Regions from separate parts of the Kitasatospora sp. NPDC048365 genome, predicted to be linked through region 1. Evidence: riboswitches for the same ligand, from Rfam matches in the RefSeq annotation. Region 1 holds a riboswitch; each other region holds the start of a gene.
What was found. Region 1 has a riboswitch for S-adenosylmethionine ahead of ACGFX4_RS16790 (aminotransferase class V-fold PLP-dependent enzyme). Riboswitches for the same ligand answer to the same signal wherever they lie in the genome.
Positions count from the first base shown of each region.

Region 2: another riboswitch for S-adenosylmethionine. It lies ahead of thrC (threonine synthase); the one in region 1 lies ahead of ACGFX4_RS16790 (aminotransferase class V-fold PLP-dependent enzyme).
Region 3: another riboswitch for S-adenosylmethionine. It lies ahead of ACGFX4_RS33940 (IclR family transcriptional regulator); the one in region 1 lies ahead of ACGFX4_RS16790 (aminotransferase class V-fold PLP-dependent enzyme).
Region 4: another riboswitch for S-adenosylmethionine. It lies ahead of ACGFX4_RS10380 (AAA family ATPase); the one in region 1 lies ahead of ACGFX4_RS16790 (aminotransferase class V-fold PLP-dependent enzyme).

Region 1 covers NZ_JBICYJ010000014.1:80,218-84,430, forward strand. Annotated here, with positions in the region: gene ACGFX4_RS16775 (hypothetical protein) at 1-87, opposite strand, end outside; gene ACGFX4_RS16780 (rhomboid family intramembrane serine protease) at 236-1,090, shown strand; gene ACGFX4_RS16785 (Lrp/AsnC family transcriptional regulator) at 1,087-1,368, shown strand; gene ACGFX4_RS16790 (aminotransferase class V-fold PLP-dependent enzyme) at 1,376-2,737, opposite strand; SAM riboswitch class IV at 2,785-2,902, opposite strand; gene trpD (anthranilate phosphoribosyltransferase) at 2,970-4,043, opposite strand; gene ACGFX4_RS16800 (hypothetical protein) at 4,173-4,213, opposite strand, start outside.
Region 2 covers NZ_JBICYJ010000012.1:67,980-72,192, reverse strand. Annotated here, with positions in the region: gene groL (chaperonin GroEL) at 1-9, opposite strand, end outside; gene ACGFX4_RS14820 (cold-shock protein) at 271-477, opposite strand; gene ACGFX4_RS14815 (MoaD/ThiS family protein) at 969-1,247, opposite strand; gene thrC (threonine synthase) at 1,291-2,574, opposite strand; SAM riboswitch class I at 2,592-2,724, opposite strand; gene ACGFX4_RS14805 (glucosyl-3-phosphoglycerate synthase) at 2,864-3,874, shown strand; gene ACGFX4_RS14800 (trehalose-6-phosphate synthase) at 3,948-4,213, shown strand, end outside.
Region 3 covers NZ_JBICYJ010000047.1:15,860-20,072, reverse strand. Annotated here, with positions in the region: gene ACGFX4_RS33950 (ABC transporter ATP-binding protein) at 1-858, shown strand, start outside; gene ACGFX4_RS33945 (GlsB/YeaQ/YmgE family stress response membrane protein) at 945-1,214, opposite strand; SAM riboswitch class I at 1,371-1,513, shown strand; gene ACGFX4_RS33940 (IclR family transcriptional regulator) at 1,727-2,443, shown strand; gene ACGFX4_RS33935 (DUF5995 family protein) at 2,545-3,231, shown strand; gene ACGFX4_RS33930 (GuaB1 family IMP dehydrogenase-related protein) at 3,290-4,213, opposite strand, start outside.
Region 4 covers NZ_JBICYJ010000008.1:17,393-21,605, reverse strand. Annotated here, with positions in the region: gene ACGFX4_RS10400 (patatin-like phospholipase family protein) at 1-677, opposite strand, end outside; gene ACGFX4_RS10395 (TetR/AcrR family transcriptional regulator) at 762-1,322, shown strand; gene ACGFX4_RS10390 (DUF1272 domain-containing protein) at 1,439-1,645, shown strand; gene ACGFX4_RS10385 (hypothetical protein) at 1,668-2,285, shown strand; SAM riboswitch class IV at 2,349-2,461, shown strand; gene ACGFX4_RS10380 (AAA family ATPase) at 2,730-4,213, shown strand, end outside.

The DNA of each region.
Region 1 (4,213 bases):
GGAGGAGCGGGTCACGTCGAAACGGGTCAGGTTGCCGCACAGCGTGCAGCGCCAGCGGGTCTCGTCAGTCGGCGCGGCGATGGTCACCAGGGGTCCTCTCGGCGGGTTCCGGCTCGGATCTCCAAGCCTATTGCCTGCACCGACGCGCCCGGGAACCGGTCCACGGCGCGGACACTTCACCCGTCCGCAGCACCCCGCGGTGTCGCCGGGGCGGCCCCGAGGAATGCTCCCCGGCATGGTGCTCCCCGTCCTCGACCGGGCCGCTCCGCCCGCCCCCGGGCCGGGCCCGGCCCCCGTGGTCACGTACGCGCTGATCGCCGTCTCGGCGCTGGTGCTGCTGCTCGGTCCGAGCGGCGTCAATCCGCTGTACGGCACCGGGGCCGCCCGGCTCTGCGCCGAGCAGCGCTACGAGCACCGCTGGGGGGCCGTCCCCGCCGAACTGATCGACCGTCGGCCGCTCTCCGCCGAGCGCCTCCAGCAGATCGCCCCGGTCACCCCGGACTGCGTGCTCTCCCCCACCCCGGGGAAGGTGCCCGCGCTCTCGGTGCTGACCTCGCTGTTCGTGCACGCGGGCTGGCTGCACCTGCTGGGCAACCTGCTCTTCCTCTTCGTCTTCGGCCCCGGGGTGGAGCGCAGGCTCGGCCGGGCCCGTTTCCTGCTCTGCTACCTGGCGATCGGCTACCTCGCCACGTACGGCTTCGCGCTGGCCGAGGCCCGTACCCCGGACGCGGTCCGGGCGCTGGTCGGCGCCTCCGGCGCGATCGCCGGGGTGCTCGGCGCGTACCTGCGGCTGTACCCGAGGGCGCGGGTGACCACGCTGGTGCCGGTGCTGCTCTTCCTGCCGCTGCGTTTCCCCGCCTGGCTGGTGCTCGGCCTGTGGTTCGCCCTGCAGTGGTGGTCGGTGCGCGACGGCGGCTCGGGCGTCGCGTACCTGGTGCACGTCATCGGCTTCACCGCCGGCTGGCTGTTCACCTGGGCCGCCTGCCCGCGGACCGCGGGCCCGCCGGCCGCCCGCCCGCCGACCGGGAGACGCGGCGACAGGGCGGCCGATACGCTGGCCGCACCCCCGTTTACAGGAGCGCCAGAGTGATCACTGCGATCGTCCTCATCAAGACCAGCGTCGACCGGATCCCCGAGATCGCGGAGGCCGTCGCCGCGATCGACGGGGTCAGCGAGGTCTACTCGGTGACCGGCTCCTGCAACCTGGTGGCGATGGTCCGGGTGCGCCGTCACGAGGACCTCGCCGAGGTGATCCCCGGTCAGGTGAACAAGGTGCCCGGCGTCACGCACACCGAGACCCAGATCGCCTTCCGCACCTACTCGCAGCACGACCTCGAGGCGGCCTTCGCGCTCGGCCTGGACGAGTAGCCCCCGCTCACCTGCCCGAGGTGTCGGCCACGCAGCGGCCGTCCTCGTTGCGGTAGGTCCACTTGGCGCCGTCCGCGACCAGCTCGCGGACGGCTGCCAGGAAGCGGTCCACGTGCTCCTCCGGGGTGCCCGCGCCGAAGCTCACCCGGATCGCGTTCAGGCTCCGCTCGCCCGGCAGCGACGGCTCCGGCGCCCCGCACTCGCTCGGCGCGGCCTCCTCGCCGCCCAGCAGGGTGCGCACCAGCGGGTGCGCGCAGAACAGCCCGTCCCGGACGCCGATCCCGTACTCGGCGGAGAGCGCCGCCGAGAAGTGCGAGCTGTTCCAGCCCTTCACCACGAACGACAGCACGCCGACCCGGGCGGCGTCCTCCCCGAACAGGCTGAGCACCCGCACCTCGGGCACCTCCGCCAGACCCTTCTTCAGCTTCTCGACCAGCTGCTGCTCGCGGGCCTCCAGCTCGTCGAAGCCCGCCTCGCCCAGCGCCCGGCAGGCGGAGGCGATCGCGTAGGCGCCGATCACGTTCGGCGAGCCGGCCTCGTGCCGGGCCGGGCCCTGCTGCCACTCCACCGCGACCGAGCCGTCCACCTCGCGCGCCACCGTCCGGCTCGCCCCGCCGCCGGCCAGGTACGGCTCGGCCGCGTCCAGCCAGTCCGCCCGGCCCGCCAGCACCCCGGCGCCGAACGGGGCGTAGAGCTTGTGGCCGGAGAAGGCGATCCAGTCCACGTCCAGCTCCCGCACCGACACCCGGTGGTGCGGGGCGAGCTGGGCCGCGTCCAGCACCACCCGGGCGCCGTGCCGGTGGGCGACCCGGGTCAGCTCGGCGACCGGCCACAGCTCGCCGGTGACGTTGGAGGCGCCGGTGACGCAGAACAGCTTGGGGCCCTCGGGGGCCCCGGCCAGCGCGGCGTCCAGGGCGGCGACCGCCTCGGCGTGCGAGCGCGGGGCGCGCAGGTACGACACCGTCAGGCCCTCGCGGCGCCACGGCAGCAGGGAGGCGTGGTGCTCGGTCTCGAAGGCGAACACCCGGGTGCCGGCCGGCAGCACCCCGGCGAGCAGGTTCAGCGAGTCGGTGGTCGCCCGGGTGAAGACCACCTGGTCGCCCGCGCGCAGGTCGAGGAAGTCGGCGACGGTGCGGCGGCTCTGCTCGAACAGGTCGGTGGACAGCTGCGAGAGGTAGCCGGCGCCGCGGTGCACGCTGCCGTAGTACGGGGCGTAGGCGGCGATGTCGTCCCAGACCCGCTGCAGGGCGGGCGCGCTGGCGGCGTAGTCGAGCGCGGCGTAGCCGACCTTCTCGCCGGAGGCCAGCGGCACCTGGACGTCGTGGCCGAGCACGGCAAGGGGGGCACAGATCTCGGTGGAAACGGCCATGGGATGCACTCCTCCTGGGGTAAGGACCCCGGGGTGCATCGACCGGTGGTCCGCGCTTGCCGCGCGGACGGATCGCCGCGAAGCCCGGTCTTCACCCAGGGCACCCCGCCACGGACGGAGGGTTGCCGGACAGCAAGCTGGGGCTTGTCGCTGCCACTCATGACCTAGTGCCAGACCCTAGCATGATCTTCGGGGGCTCGGCAGCCCCCGAAGACCACGCGTCGTTCGAGGGCTACTTGGTGGTCGCCTCGGCCCAGCGCTTGAGGGTGGCCTCGGCCGCGCCGGAGTCGATCGCGGCCACCGTGCGCTCCATCGCCGCGGCGATCTGCTCGGCCAGCGGAGCGTCCGTCAGGTCGAGCGCGACCAGCGCCGCGGCGCTGTTGAGCACGACCGCGTCGCGCACCGGACCGCGCTCGCCGGCGAACACCCGGCGGGCGACGGCCGCGTTGTACTCGGGGTCGGCCCCGCGCAGCGCCTCGATGCCCACCAGCTCGATCCCGACCTCGCGCGGGTCGAACTGCGTCTCGGTGACCGTGCCGCCCCGCACCACCCAGACGTGCGAGGTGGTGGAGATCGTCAGCTCGTCGAGCCCGTCGTCACCCCGGAACACCAGTGCGCTCGCGCCGCGGGCGGCGAGCACGCCGGCGATCAGCCCGGCCAGCCGGGTGTCGAAACAGCCGATCGCGTGTGCGGTGACCCGGGCCGGGTTGGTCAGCGGGCCGAGGATGTTGAACGCGGTCGGCACCCCGAGGTCCCGTCGGGCCGGGGCGGCGTGCCGCATCGCCGGGTGGAAGCGGGCCGCGAAGCAGAAGGTCAGCCCGACCTCCTCGGCGATCTCGGCGACCCGGCGGGTGCTGACGTCGGGGCTGATCCCCAGCTTCTCCAGCACGTCGGTCGCGCCGCTGGCGGACGAGGCGGCCCGGTTGCCGTGCTTGACCACCTTGGCGCCGGCCGCGGCCGCGACCACCGCCGACATGGTGGAGATGTTGACGGTCTTCGCCCGGTCGCCGCCGGTGCCGACGATGTCGACCGCGGGGCCGGGGATGTGCAGCGGCTCCGCGTGCGCGTACATCGACTCGACCAGACCGGAGATCTCCTCGACGGTCTCGCCCTTGGCCCGCAGCGCGACCATGAAGCCGGCCACCTGGGCGGGGCTGGCCTCGCCGCTCATGATGCGGTCCATCGCCCAGGCGGTGTCCGCCCGGTCGAGGTCCTCGCCGCGGAGCAGGACCGACAGGACGTCCGGCCAGGTGCGGACCACCTGCGCGGGGTCGCTACCGCCGTTCGCAGAGTGCACGTTCACCATGGCCGTCTCCAGCTCGTCTCGGTACCGGCGGAAGGCCGCCGGAAGGATGTGAGCCAGCCTAGCGAGAGCGACGGGAGCGATGCGGGCCGTTCCCGACCCGCATCTCTCCAGGTGAGACAGGTCCGACCGTCAGCGGTGCGCGGGCGTCCGGCGGGCCATGCGGGCGGTCA
Region 2 (4,213 bases), on a different contig from region 1:
CTTGGCCATCAGAAGTGGTCCTCCGGGACACGGTCGACTGCTCGGACCAAGGGGTGCCCGCGACGGACGGCCCAGCGAGCGGGGGTCTCGTCCCCTACCGCTCCCGAGGCCTCACCGACCCGGTCCGCTTATCACTCTCACACTGTGAGTGCTAACGCCAATGATTAGCACTCTGGGGTGGCGAGTGCAAGCCCGTTCGGCAGATGTCCCGGGCATGCCGCAGGCCCGCACGGACGAGCCGTGCGGGCCTGCTGCGTGGTGCTGAGGGGATCAGGCCTCGGGCGAACGGACCATGTCCGCCTGCGGACCCTTCTGCCCCTGCGAGATCTCGAACTCAACCCGCTGGCCCTCTTCGAGGGTGCGGTAGCCGTCCATCTGGATCGCGCTGTAGTGGACGAACACGTCCGCACCACCGTCGACCGCGATGAAGCCGTAGCCCTTCTCGGCGTTGAACCACTTGACGGTGCCCTGAGCCATTCCGAACTCCCCTAGTGCTGTGCTGGCCCTTCACGGACCCGCACGCCGCGGGCCCAAGGTCTGAAGGCCGGCCTGGGGAACCCCCCCGGAGGCAAGCCTTGTCGCGGCTGAATGTATCCGGATAAGTGCCCTCTGCAACAGGGTCAACTTCCGGGAAATCACCGTCCCCGACAAGGGATATGACGGGATGAAAGCCGCATCCACGGCAATTCACAGGGGACATAACGGACCGATCACCGCATATCCCTCGGAGAATCCTGACGACGACCTGACAGGATCGGGGCCGCACTGTCCCAGGTCCGTCTCAGCGGCCGGACAGGCCCTGCGTACCCGACCCGCGACGGGCCGCGCAGAGTGCGGGCGTTCGCACTCTATACCTCCCGACGTGCGGGAATTCCCGCGGGCAATGCCGAGAGCCGCCGTCCGGACCGGAAATCCAGGTTCCGGCCCCGACGGCGGCTCTCAGGCGCTAATGGGCGAGTGACGGTGGCTCAGCAGCCGCCGGCCACCGCGGGGATGATCGAGACGGACGCGCCGTCCTTGATCTCGGTCGCCAGGCCCTCGGCGAAGCGCACGTCGTCGTCGTTGACGTAGACGTTGACGAAGCGGCGCAGCGCGCCGGCGTCGTCCAGGATGCGGGCGGAGATGCCGGTGTGGTTGGCCTCCAGGTCCGCGATCACGGCGGCCAGGGTGTCGCCCTCGGCGGTGACCTCGGCGGCGCCGCCGGTGTAGGTGCGCAGGATGGTCGGGATGCGGACGGTGGCGCTCATGCGGGCACTCCTTGGGTCGAGCGGGGGGCGGCGAGGGGGCAGGTCAGGCGGTGGCGAGGCCGGCGGCGCGGAAGGACTCCAGCGACGGCTTGATGACGGCGGTCATCCCGGCGTCGGAGACGGCGTCCAGGGTCTTCAGGCCGTCGCCGGTGTTGATCGCGACGGTCTCCTTCGACGGGTCCAGCTGACCCGTCTCGACCAGCTTCTTGAGCACGCCGACGGTCACGCCGCCCGCGGTCTCGGCGAAGATGCCCTCGGTGCGGGCCAGCAGCTTGATCGCCTCGACCACCTGGGCGTCGGTGACGTCCTCGACGGCGCCGCCGGTGCGGCGGGCGATGTCCAGCACGTACGGGCCGTCGGCCGGGTTGCCGATCGCCAGCGACTTGGCGATGGTGTTCGGCTTGACCGGGCGGATCACGTCGTGGCCGGCCTTGTACGCGGCGGAGACCGGGGAGCAGCCCTCGGCCTGGGCGCCGAAGATCTTGTACGGCCGGTCCTCGACCAGGCCGAGCTTGATCAGCTCCTGCAGGCCCTTGTCGATCTTGGTGAGCTGGGAGCCCGAGGCGATCGGGATGACGATCTGCTCCGGCAGCCGCCAGCCGAGCTGCTCGCAGATCTCGAACGCCAGGGTCTTGGAGCCCTCGCCGTAGTACGGGCGGAGGTTGACGTTGACGAAGCCCCAGCCCTCGCCGGCCGGGTCGCCGATCAGCTCGGAGCAGAAGCGGTTCACGTCGTCGTAGTTGCCGTCGATGCCGACCAGCTCGCCGCCGTAGACACCGGCCATCACGACCTTGCCCTGCTCCAGGTCGTGCGGGATGAACAGGCAGGACTTGAAGCCGGCCCGGGCGGCGGCCGCGCCCACCGCGCCGGCCAGGTTGCCGGTCGAGGAGCAGGAGAGGGTGGTGAAGTCGAAGGCGCGGGCGGCCTCGATCGCGCAGGCGACCACCCGGTCCTTGAAGGAGTGGGTCGGGTTGCCCGAGTCGTCCTTGATGTGCAGCTGCGCGGTGAAGCCCAGCTCGCGGCCCAGGTTGTCGGCCTTGACCAGCGGGGTCCAGCCCGGGTTCAGGTTCGGCTTCTCGGCGACGTCGGCCGGGACGGGCAGCAGCGGCGCGTACCGCCAGATGCTGGTCGGACCGGCCTCGATCCGCTTGCGGAGCTCCTCGGCCTCGTACGAGCCGTAGTCGTAGGCGATCTCCAGCGGGCCGAAACACTCCAGGCACGCGAAGCTCGGGCCGAGCGGGAAGCGGGTGCCGCACTCGCGACAGGACAGCGCGGCGGCGGGGCCGAGGTCGACGGACGTCGAGGGTGCAGGGGTAGCGGTAGCCATGATGGCGGAGGCCTCTCTCCTCATCTTCCCCATGGCGCGGGCGCGCCACAGGACGGAATTGGCACCTGGTCCCGCGGGGGCCTGCGAAAGCCGCGCGGGAGGGTTGCCGGGACTTCAACGGGCCGTTCCCTCAGTCCCTCTGGATGAGCTCTGTGAAGTTGTGGTCATGCGCTGCGGGCGACCCCGGCGTGCGAAGGTCTGATCGCAGTACGAAGACTGTATCCGAAGGCCCGGACGGCGACCGCATACCGTCCGACACCCGAGACAGACCCGACGAGGGAGTGAGATCTTGCCCGCCGAGCATGACCTGGGGGTCCTCCCGGAGGTGGCCGACTGGCTGCGCCGCCGCTCCTGGACGGCCGCCGACCGGCCGCTGGAGCAGCTGCTCGCCGCCAAGCGCGCCGCCGGGGCGGCCGGCACCGTCAGCGTGGTGCTGCCCGCCCTCGACGAGGAGCCCACGGTCGGCGAGATCGTCTCCGCGATCCGCACCGAGCTGATGGAGAAGGCGCCGCTGGTGGACGAACTGGTGGTGGTCGACTCCGGTTCGGTGGACCGCACCGCCGAGACCGCCGCCGCGGCCGGCGCCCGCGTCGTCCACCGGGACGCGATACTCCCCCGGATCCCCGCCGAGACCGGCAAGGGCGAGGTGCTCTGGCGCTCCCTGCTGGTCACCTCCGGCGAGATCGTCTGTTTCGTCGACGCCGACCTGCGCGAGTTCGACCCCGCCCTGGTCCCCGGGATCGTCGGGCCGCTGCTCACCGATCCGGCGATCCAGCTGGTCAAGGCCATGTACGACCGGCCGCTGGAGACGGACGGCGCGGTCGTCCCGGCGGGCGGCGGACGGGTCACCGAGCTGGTCGCCCGGCCGCTGCTCAACCTGCACTGGCCGCAGCTGGCCGGCTTCGTCCAGCCGCTCGGCGGCGAGTACGCGGCGCGCCGCTCGCTGCTGGAGCGGCTGCCCTTCCCCACCGGCTACGGCGTCGAGCTCGGCCTGCTGGTCGACGCCCTCGACGAGGTCGGCCTGGACGCCCTCGCCCAGGTCGACGTGGGCGTCCGGCACCACCGCCACCAGGACGGCCAGGCGCTCGGCCGGATGGCCGCCACCATCTACCGCACCGCGCTGGAACGGCTCGACCGCACCCACCGCCTCAAGGCCTCCACCGACCTGGTCCGCCCGCAGCTCACCCAGTTCACCCGCACCCCGGCCGGCTTCGCCCCGCACACCCACCCGGTCGGCGCCACCGAACGCCCCCCGATCACCACCCTCCCCGAGTACCGCCGCAACCGCCGAGCGGGCTGAACCCGTGATCGGTCGCCGGGTGCCCGCCGCGTCGAGTGGTTTGTACCGGCCGGTGCCCGGCAAGGTTGGCTGTATGGCCGATCTCGCGTCCGAACGTTCGAACCAGTCCGGCTCAGCCCCGATCCTGGTGGCCTCCAACCGCGGGCCGGTGTCCTTCATCAGCGAGGACGACGGCACGCTGACCCTGCGCAGAGGCGGCGGCGGCCTGGTCTCCGGGCTGTCCGCGATCGACGACCCGTCCGCGGTCTGGGTGTGCGCCGCGCTCTCCGAGGCCGACCGGCAGGCCGCCCGGCAGGCACCCGACGGGCGGCTCGACCTGGCCGGCCACGACGTCGGCGG
Region 3 (4,213 bases), on a different contig from region 1:
CAGCGGCTGGCCGAGCTGCGCGAGCAGGCCCCCGACCCGGGCGTCCGCCCGGAAGGCCCGCTCCGCCCCGCACCCGCCGCGCTCACCCGGGGCATCCGGCTGGAGAACGTCGGCTTCGCCTACCCCGGCAGCGCACGACCCGTACTGGAGGACGTCAACCTCGACATCCCCGCCGGCAGCGCGCTGGCCGTCGTCGGCGAGAACGGCGCCGGCAAGTCCACCCTGATCAAGCTGATCTGCGGACTCTACCGGCCCACCGCGGGACGGATCCTGGTCGACGGCGTCGACCTCGCCGAGATCGACCCCCGCGCGTGGCAGAGCCGACTGGCCGCGCTCTTCCAGGACTTCGCCCGCCTCGAACTCCGGCTCCGCGACAACACCGGCATCGGGGACCCGGAACGGATCGACGACGACGAGGCGCTGCGCTCCGCGCTGGCCGCGGCCGACGCCGCCGGCGTCGAGGCGGCCGTCCCCGGCGGCCTGGACGGGCTGGTCGGCCGCGGCTACGGCGACGGCACCGACCTCTCCGGCGGGCAGTGGCAGAAGCTCGGCCTGGCCCGGACCCTGCTGCGCCGAGAACCGCTCCTCCTCACCCTGGACGAGCCCGCCTCCGCGATGGACGCCACCGCCGAACAGGCCCTGTTCGAGCGCTTCGCCCGGCTGGTCGCCGACTCCGGCGCCCGCACCGGCGCGGTCAGCCTGCTGGTCTCGCACCGCTTCTCCACCGTCCGGATGGCCGACCGCATCGTCGTCCTGGAGGACGGCCGGGTCCGCGAGTGCGGCACCCACGCCGACCTGGTCGCGGCCGACGGCCTCTACGCGGAGCTGTACGCCCTGCAGGCCCGGATCTACGCCTGAGCCGCGCCCCCGCGGCGGGCAGGACGACGGACGGCCGGAGCCGCGGCGCCCCCGCCGGTGGTGGCGCAGTTCCCCCTGACGGAGCGCTACCGGCCGGATCGGGACCTGGTCCAGGCGGGGGCGACCACGCCGACCAGCAGGACGGCGAAGCCGATCTGCAGCAGGTGCCGGATCCAGTCGATGCCGCCGGTGTGGCGTACGCCGATCCAGCCGGAGACCGCGTTGCCGAGCCAGGCGCCGGCGGCGCCCAGGAGCATGGTCAGCCACCACGGGATCGACTGCGGTCCACGGAGGATCAGCTTGGCGAGGACGCCCAGCACGAAGCCGATGAGGAGGATCCACAGGAGTTGGAACATCGCGTCGGTCCCTTCCCGGTCGTCCGCCGTCCGGACGACGGCAGGCGATTTCCATGATCGGCCCGTTCGGCCGGACGGGCATCTCGACCCGCCGGACGGGCACCCCGACCCGAAGTGGCTGGCAAGCCGCGCCGGGAGTCTTGTAAGGTTCCTCGCGAATCATCCAGAGGGGTGGAGGGACCGGCCCTACGAAGCCCCGGCAACTCCCCGGTCGTCACGGCGCTCGAAGCTCGCGCCGCGCAACCGGGTCCAGTGCCAACTCCGGCTCGTCGCCAACGTGGCGGCGGGGAAGATGAGGAGTGCTTCTGTGCTGCCCCGTGCCGCGGCCCCTGCCGCCCCCTGCGCCGTGCTGATCCCCGGCGCCCTGCCCACGCCGATGTCCACCCGTCTCGTCCCCGACGCGGGCTCTTCGCCGACCTCTTCGGCCCTCCCCCGCTGACGATCCCCGCTCCCCCTGCCCGGAGCCCCGGGGGCGTCAGGCCCCCGGGTACGAGACTGGAGTACCCCCACCCATGGACACCCTGAGCGGCGTCGGCGTGCTCGACAAGACCACCGCGATCCTCGGCACCCTGGAGGCCGGCCCCACCTCGCTGGCCGGCCTGGTCGCGGCGACCGGCCTGGCCCGGCCGACCGCCCACCGCCTCGCCGTCGCCCTGGAGCACCACCGCCTGGTCGCCCGCGACCTGCAGGGCCGGTTCGTGCTCGGGCCGCGGCTGGCCGAACTGTCGGCGGCGGCCGGCGAGGACCGGCTGCTCTCCGCGGCCGGACCGGTGCTGACCGAGCTGCGCGACCTGACCGGCGAGAGCGCGCACCTGTACCGGCGGCGCGGCGAGCAGCGGGTCTGCGTGGCGGCGGTCGAGCGGGTCGCCGGGCTGCGGGACACCGTGCCGGTCGGCTCCTCGCTGTCGATGAAGGCGGGTGCGGCCGCGCAGATCCTGCTGGCCTGGGAGGAGCCGGAGCGGCTCTACACGGCGCTGCGCGGGGCCCGGTTCACCGCGACGGCGCTGAGCGGGGTGCGCCGCCGGGGCTGGTCGCAGTCGGTGGGCGAGCGCGAGCCGGGGGTGGCGTCGGTGGCGGCGCCGGTCCGCGGTCCGGGCAACCGGGTGGTGGCGGCGCTCGCGGTCTCCGGCCCGATCGAACGGCTCACCCGGCACCCGGGTTCGCGCTTCGCCGACGCGGTGGCCGAGGCCGCCGAGCGGCTCTCCGCGGCGGTCACCCCCCACCCCTGACGCCGTCCGCCCCCGGTCGCGGCCGTGTGCGCGCGGCGGCTTGGAGCGGCGGAGGTCCGGTGCGACAGTGGGGCTTCCGGACGAACCGATGGGACGACCGTATGACGATCAGCCAGCTTCCGACGGTGGACCAGGTGATCGAGCGGATGGCCGCCCTGTCGGCCGAACTCCCGCCCACCGACGGGGTCGCGGTCTTCAACTCGATGTACCTGACGGTGACCCGGCTGGTCCGCGCGCAGCTGGACGCGGTGTACTTCGACGACCCGGCCGCCCTGGCCGACCTCGACTCCGGCTTCGCCGTGCGCTACCTGGACGCGGTCGACGCCGACCGGGCCGGGCGCCGGCCGGCCGCCTGCTGGCGCCCGCTGTTCGAGCTGCGTGCCACCCCGGGCATCCACCCGCTGCAGTACGCGTTGGCGGGCATGAACGCCCACATCGAGCACGACCTGCCGCTCGCCGTGCTGGACACCTGCCGGCGGCTGGGCCGCGAGCCCGAGCAGCTGGCCGCCGACTACCGGCGGGTCAACGACCTGCTCGCCCGGGTCGAGGACGAGGTCCGCGACGCGCTGCTGCCGGGCCCGGACGACCTGCCGGTGGCCGACCCGCTGATGCACGTGGTCGGCGTCTGGTCGGTCGACCGCGCCCGGGACGCCGCCTGGGCCAGCGTCCTCGCGCTGTGGGGGCTGCGCCGCGTGCGGCCGGCGTACGACGCGGTGGCGGACGCGCTCTCGCACTCGGTCGGCATGGTGAGCCGGGCGCTGCTCACGCCGCTGGACGGCAAGGTCTGAGCACGCGCGAGGGCCGGTCCCCCGCCGCGGTGGCGGGGGACCGGCCCTCGGTGCCGGATCAGGCCCAGCTGGAGTGCAGCGGCTTGCCCTCGGCGTAGCCGGCCGCGCTCTGCACGCCGATGATCGCCTTCTGGTGGAAGTCCTCCAGCGAGGAGGCGCCCGCGTAGGTGCAGGACGAGCGGACACCGGCCACGATCGAGTCGATCAGGTCCTCGACGCCGGGGCGGGCCGGGTCGATGAACATCCGCGAGGTGGAGATGCCCTCCTCGAAGAGGCCCTTGCGGGCGCGGTCGTACGCCGACTCGTCGGAGGTGCGGTTGCGCACGGCGCGGGCGGACGCCATGCCGAAGCTCTCCTTGTACTGGCGGCCGTCGGCGGCGGTCTGCAGGTCGCCGGGCGACTCGTAGGTGCCGGCGAACCAGGAGCCGATCATCACGTTGGAGGCGCCGGCGGCCAGCGCCATCGCCACGTCGCGCGGGTGGCGGACACCGCCGTCGGCCCAGACGTGCTTGCCCAGGCGGCGGGCCTCGGCGGCGCACTCCAGCACCGCGGAGAACTGCGGGCGGCCGACGCCGGTCATCATCCGGGTGGTGCACATCGCGCCGGGGCCGACGCCGACCTTCAGGATGTCCGCGCCGGCCTCGACCAGGTCGCGGACGCCGTCGGCGGCGACCACGTTGCCGGCCACGATCGGCACCTGCGGGTCGAGGCCCCGCACGGCCTGCAGCGCGCTGATCATCGACTCCTGGTGGCCGTGCGCGGTGTCGACCACCAGCACGTCCGCACCGGCCTCCAGCAGCGCCTTGGCGCGGCCGGCCACGTCGCCGTTGATGCCGACGGTGGCGGCGATCCGCAGCCGGCCGTTCGCGTCCACGGCGGGGGTGTACAGGGTGGCGCGCAGCGCGTTCTTGCGGGTCAGCAGGCCGACCAGGGTGCCGTCGGGGGCGATGACCGGGGCGAGCTTGCGGTGGTGCTCGTTGAG
Region 4 (4,213 bases), on a different contig from region 1:
CGGTCGAGCAGCGTGCGGGGGAACAGGTGCGCCTGCGGGTCGACGACGACGAGCGTGCGGGCTCCGGCCGCGAGGCGGGCGTTGGTGGTGGAGTGCAGGGCGCCGTCCAGGTAGCGGCGGCCGTCGACGGTGATCGGCGGGTAGAGGCCGGGGAAGGCCGTGCCGGCTGCCACGGCAGAGGCGAGCGGAGCGCCGCTCGTACGGTCGAGGACCACCTGCTCGCCGGTCTCGGCGTCCGTCGCCGGGACGAGCAGCGGCCGGTCCGGCCAGGTGTCGGCGCCGACCATGGCGTGCATCCGGGTGACGTGGGCCTGCTCGGGGCCGGTGTCGGCGGCGAGGGCGATCCGGCCGACCCGGCGTCGGGCGCCGTCCGGGTCGGCGGCGGCGTTGCCGAGTTCGGCGAAGACCTCGCCCAGCCGGCGCCCGTCCACCCGGGGAGGGGTGGCGGCGGACCCGGCGGGGCGTGCCGGGGTGGCGAGCCGGGCGGGGTCCTGGCCGGTGGCCAGCAGCGCGGCGACGATCGCGCCGGCCGAGGTGCCGACGAACAGGTCGGCCTCGGCGAGATCCACTCCCCGGTCGCGCAGTCCGCGGGCCAGCCCGGCGGTCCAGGCCGTGCCGACGAGACCTCCGGCGCCCAGGACGAGTGCCCGGTCAGGTGCCCTCTCGGGTGCGTGCATGACTGTCTCCCTCCCCGTTAGTGAAACAGTCGTACCATATACTGATGCAGTGTCAGATGCGCCCGACAGGAGGGACGACCGACCGTGGGGCGACCCCCTGATCCCGCGCGGCGCGAGGCGACGCTGGCGCGTGCCACCGACTACGTCCTCGCGCACGGCCTCGCCGGGCTGAGCCTGCGGCCGCTCGCTGCCGCGCTCGACACCAGCCCGCGGATGCTGCTCTACGACTTCGGCAGCAAACAGGAGCTGGTCGCCGCCGTCCTCGCCGAGGCCCGCCGCCGCGGCGCGAACCGGATGGCCGACTGCCTGCCGGTGGAGGCGGCCACCCCGGAGGAGCACCTGCGCGGCATCTGGGCCTGGATCAGCGCACCGGAGCGCGCCCCGTTCGTCCGGCTGTTCTTCGAGGTGCACGCCGACGGCCTCGTCCACCCCGAGAACTACCCGGACCGGGCCGAGGCGATCACCGGCTGGTTCGGCACCCTCGGTGCCGCACTGCGCGGCGTCACCACGGGCCCCGACGACACCGCCACGCCGACTCTGGTCATGGCCGTCGTCCGGGGCCTGCTGTTCGACCTCGCGAACACCGGCGACCGTGACCGCACCGACCGGGCGCTGGACCGCTTCTGCGAGCTCCTCCGGCGGTGAACGCGCCGGTCGGAGTGGCGGGATCTTGCGGAAAGGTGTCACGGGTGGTGCTTCCGGGCGGCGATCCGCGGTGGCGATCATGGAGGTGGATGTTCGAACCCGGAACGGAGACCGTCATGGCCCTGGAGATGCGCGACCGCTGCGAACGCTGCGAGGTCGCCGAGCTGACCGAGACCTCGCCGGCCCGGATCTGCACGTACGAGTGCACCTTCTGCGTGCCCTGCAGCGAGGCCATGCAGGACATCTGCCCCAACTGCGGCGGCGAGCTCGTCGCCCGTCCCCGCCGCGGGGCGGTTCGGGTCGGCGCGGGCGAAAGCAGTTGACCGGCTCGGCATGATGTCCGGCATGGGTACGGATATCAGCGGCTACCTGGAGTACCGGGCGCCGCAGGACGATCAGGAGTCGATCTGGAACACCGCACACGATCTGAAATCCCTTTTCCCGGACCGTGACTACGACGTGTTCGGGTGCCTCTTCGGGGTTCGCAACTACGCGAACTTCCGCCCCCTGGCCGCGGGCCGGGGTCTGCCCGTCGACGCCTCGGCCGGCGTGGCCGCGCGGTTCGCGCAGCTGACGGAGTGGTACGGCGAGGACGGCTTCCACGGCACCACCTGGATCGGCTGGGCCGAGGTGAAGGCGGTCGACTGGGACGAGCCCGCGGAGCGGCCCGACAGCCGGCTCCACGAGTACCGCCGGACCGCGCACGGGCTCCGGCTGACGGGCAAGTCGTCCTGGAGTCCCGCGTTCGCCGAGGCCGTCGGTCTGGCGAGGGGCGAGGAGCGGCAGTGGCCCGAAGGGAGCGAGTGGCTCGTCGGGGACACGCTCTACCGATCGGTGACCCTCCGCCGCAAGGACGCCGTCACCGCGACCGGGGAGTGGCAGGCCGTGTGGACGGCCATGGAGGCGCTCGCGGCGCAGCACGGTGACGACAACGTGCGCCTGGTCGTGTGGTTCGACGAGTGAGCGGTGTTCCGCGACTCGGGATCGGATTGACGGGCCGACCAGCGGCTTCCTAGACTCGAACGCGGCGAAGAGTGTCAGTCCCACGGCCCCGGCCGACTGACCGGCAACCCCCACACTGCGGTGGGGTGCCCCGGGGATAAGCCAGGTGGCATGGCGTCATGCCGCAAGCGCAGTCGTGTGCCCCTCGGGGGCGGGGATGGAGAAGGTCGTGGCCCAGGGGGCGGTCGGACGTCGCACGGTCGGGCTCCGGTTGGTGGCGAGGCTCGACATCGACCTGCTGAGGCGTGCCAGTTCGCTGTGTCGTTGAGGACGGTCGGCCGAGGACCGGGGCGCGTGACGTGCCGTCCGGTGGGCCGACAGGAGGACCCGACCATGAACTTCGCGATTTCCGCGTAGGGGGCGCCGTGCGGCCGCGCTCCCTCGCGGCCTGCTTCAGGAGTACGGATGTCCATCGCCCCCGTGCGTGCGTCGCACGCCCTTCCGAGAACGCTGCCGGCCGGCCGGGAGGCCGAGTACCGGCACCTGGCGCAGGCCCTGGACCGGTGCGAGGCCGGCGTCGGCACGGTCGTCGCCCTGCACGGGTCGGTGGGCAGCGGCCGCAGTGAACTGCTGTACAGCTTCAGCGATGTGGCGGCCGAGCGCGGCGCCACCGTCCTGATGGGCACCGGATCCCCGCTGGAGCGGGACTTCCCGCTGGGCCTGGCCCGGCAGTTGCTGCAGAGCGCGCCGCTGGATCCGACCGAGGAGGCCGCCGCGGAGACCCTGCTCGCGCAGGGCGCGGTGGAGGCCGCGCGGCGGGCCCGGACGGCCGGGCCGGGATCCGCGGAGGGGCTGGAGGGCCGGCTCGGACAGCCCACGCTGGAAGGGCTGTTCGGCCTGGTGCGGGGGCTGGCCGCACGCGGTCCGGTGCTGATCGCGGTCGACGACCGGCAGGACGCCGACCCGCAGTCGCTGGAGTTCCTGCTGTACCTGGTCCGCCGGACGAGGAACAGCGGGGTGCTGACCGTCCTCAGCTCGCGCGAGACGATGACCCCGCCGAACCCGTTCTTCGAGGTCGAGCTGGCCCGCCAGCCGCACCACCGGCAGGTCAGGCTGGACGTGCTGTCGCGTGAGCTGGTGGACCAGCTCGTCCGGGAGCGGTTCGGGGCCGCGACCGCCGTCCGGACGGGCCGCGCGGCGCACGAACTGACCGGCGGGAACCCGCTGCTGGTCCACGCGCTGATGGACGATCAGGAACGCGCCGGGACACCGGCCGACCTGGTGGCCGACCTGGTGGCCGGCGAGGGCTACCGGCGCGGACTGATGCACTGCCTGCACCGGATCGACCCGCTGGCCCTGCGGTACGCCCGCGGCGTCGCGGTGCTGGGAGCCGCGGCGAGCCCCGCGCTGCTCGCCGAACTGCTGCTGCTGCCCGCCGAGGCGCTGCCGCGGGCGCTGTACCTGCTGCACGCGGCCGGACTGTTCCGGGACGGCGGATTCCGGCACGCCAGCGCGGCCGGGGACCTGCTCGCCGCGATGCGGCCCGAGGAACTGGCGAGCCTGCACGAGCGGGCCGCCCGCCTGCTGAGCGCCGCCGGGGCCGAACCCCGGACCGTGGCCGGCCACGCCCGCGCGGCCGAGGGCTACCGGCGGCCACCGTGGTCCGCGGACACGGCGGCCGAGGGCGAGCCGGCGGCCGCCGTCGCGGCGGTGCAGGTGGCTGGGCCGGCGGTGGCGGTGGCGGTGGACGGTCCGGGCGCCGGCGACGGTGGTGGTGACGTCCGGGTGGGGGCGAGCGCCGAGCAGGGGGCGGTCGCGGTGCCCGGCGGCGCTCGGACGTCCGCGGCCGGCGTGGGTTCCGGCGGCGTTGCGGCGTTCGCGGCCGGGCCGTCGGTGGGCCGTGGGGCCGACGCCCCGGTGGCCGGGTCGGCGGCGTACGCGTCCGTGGT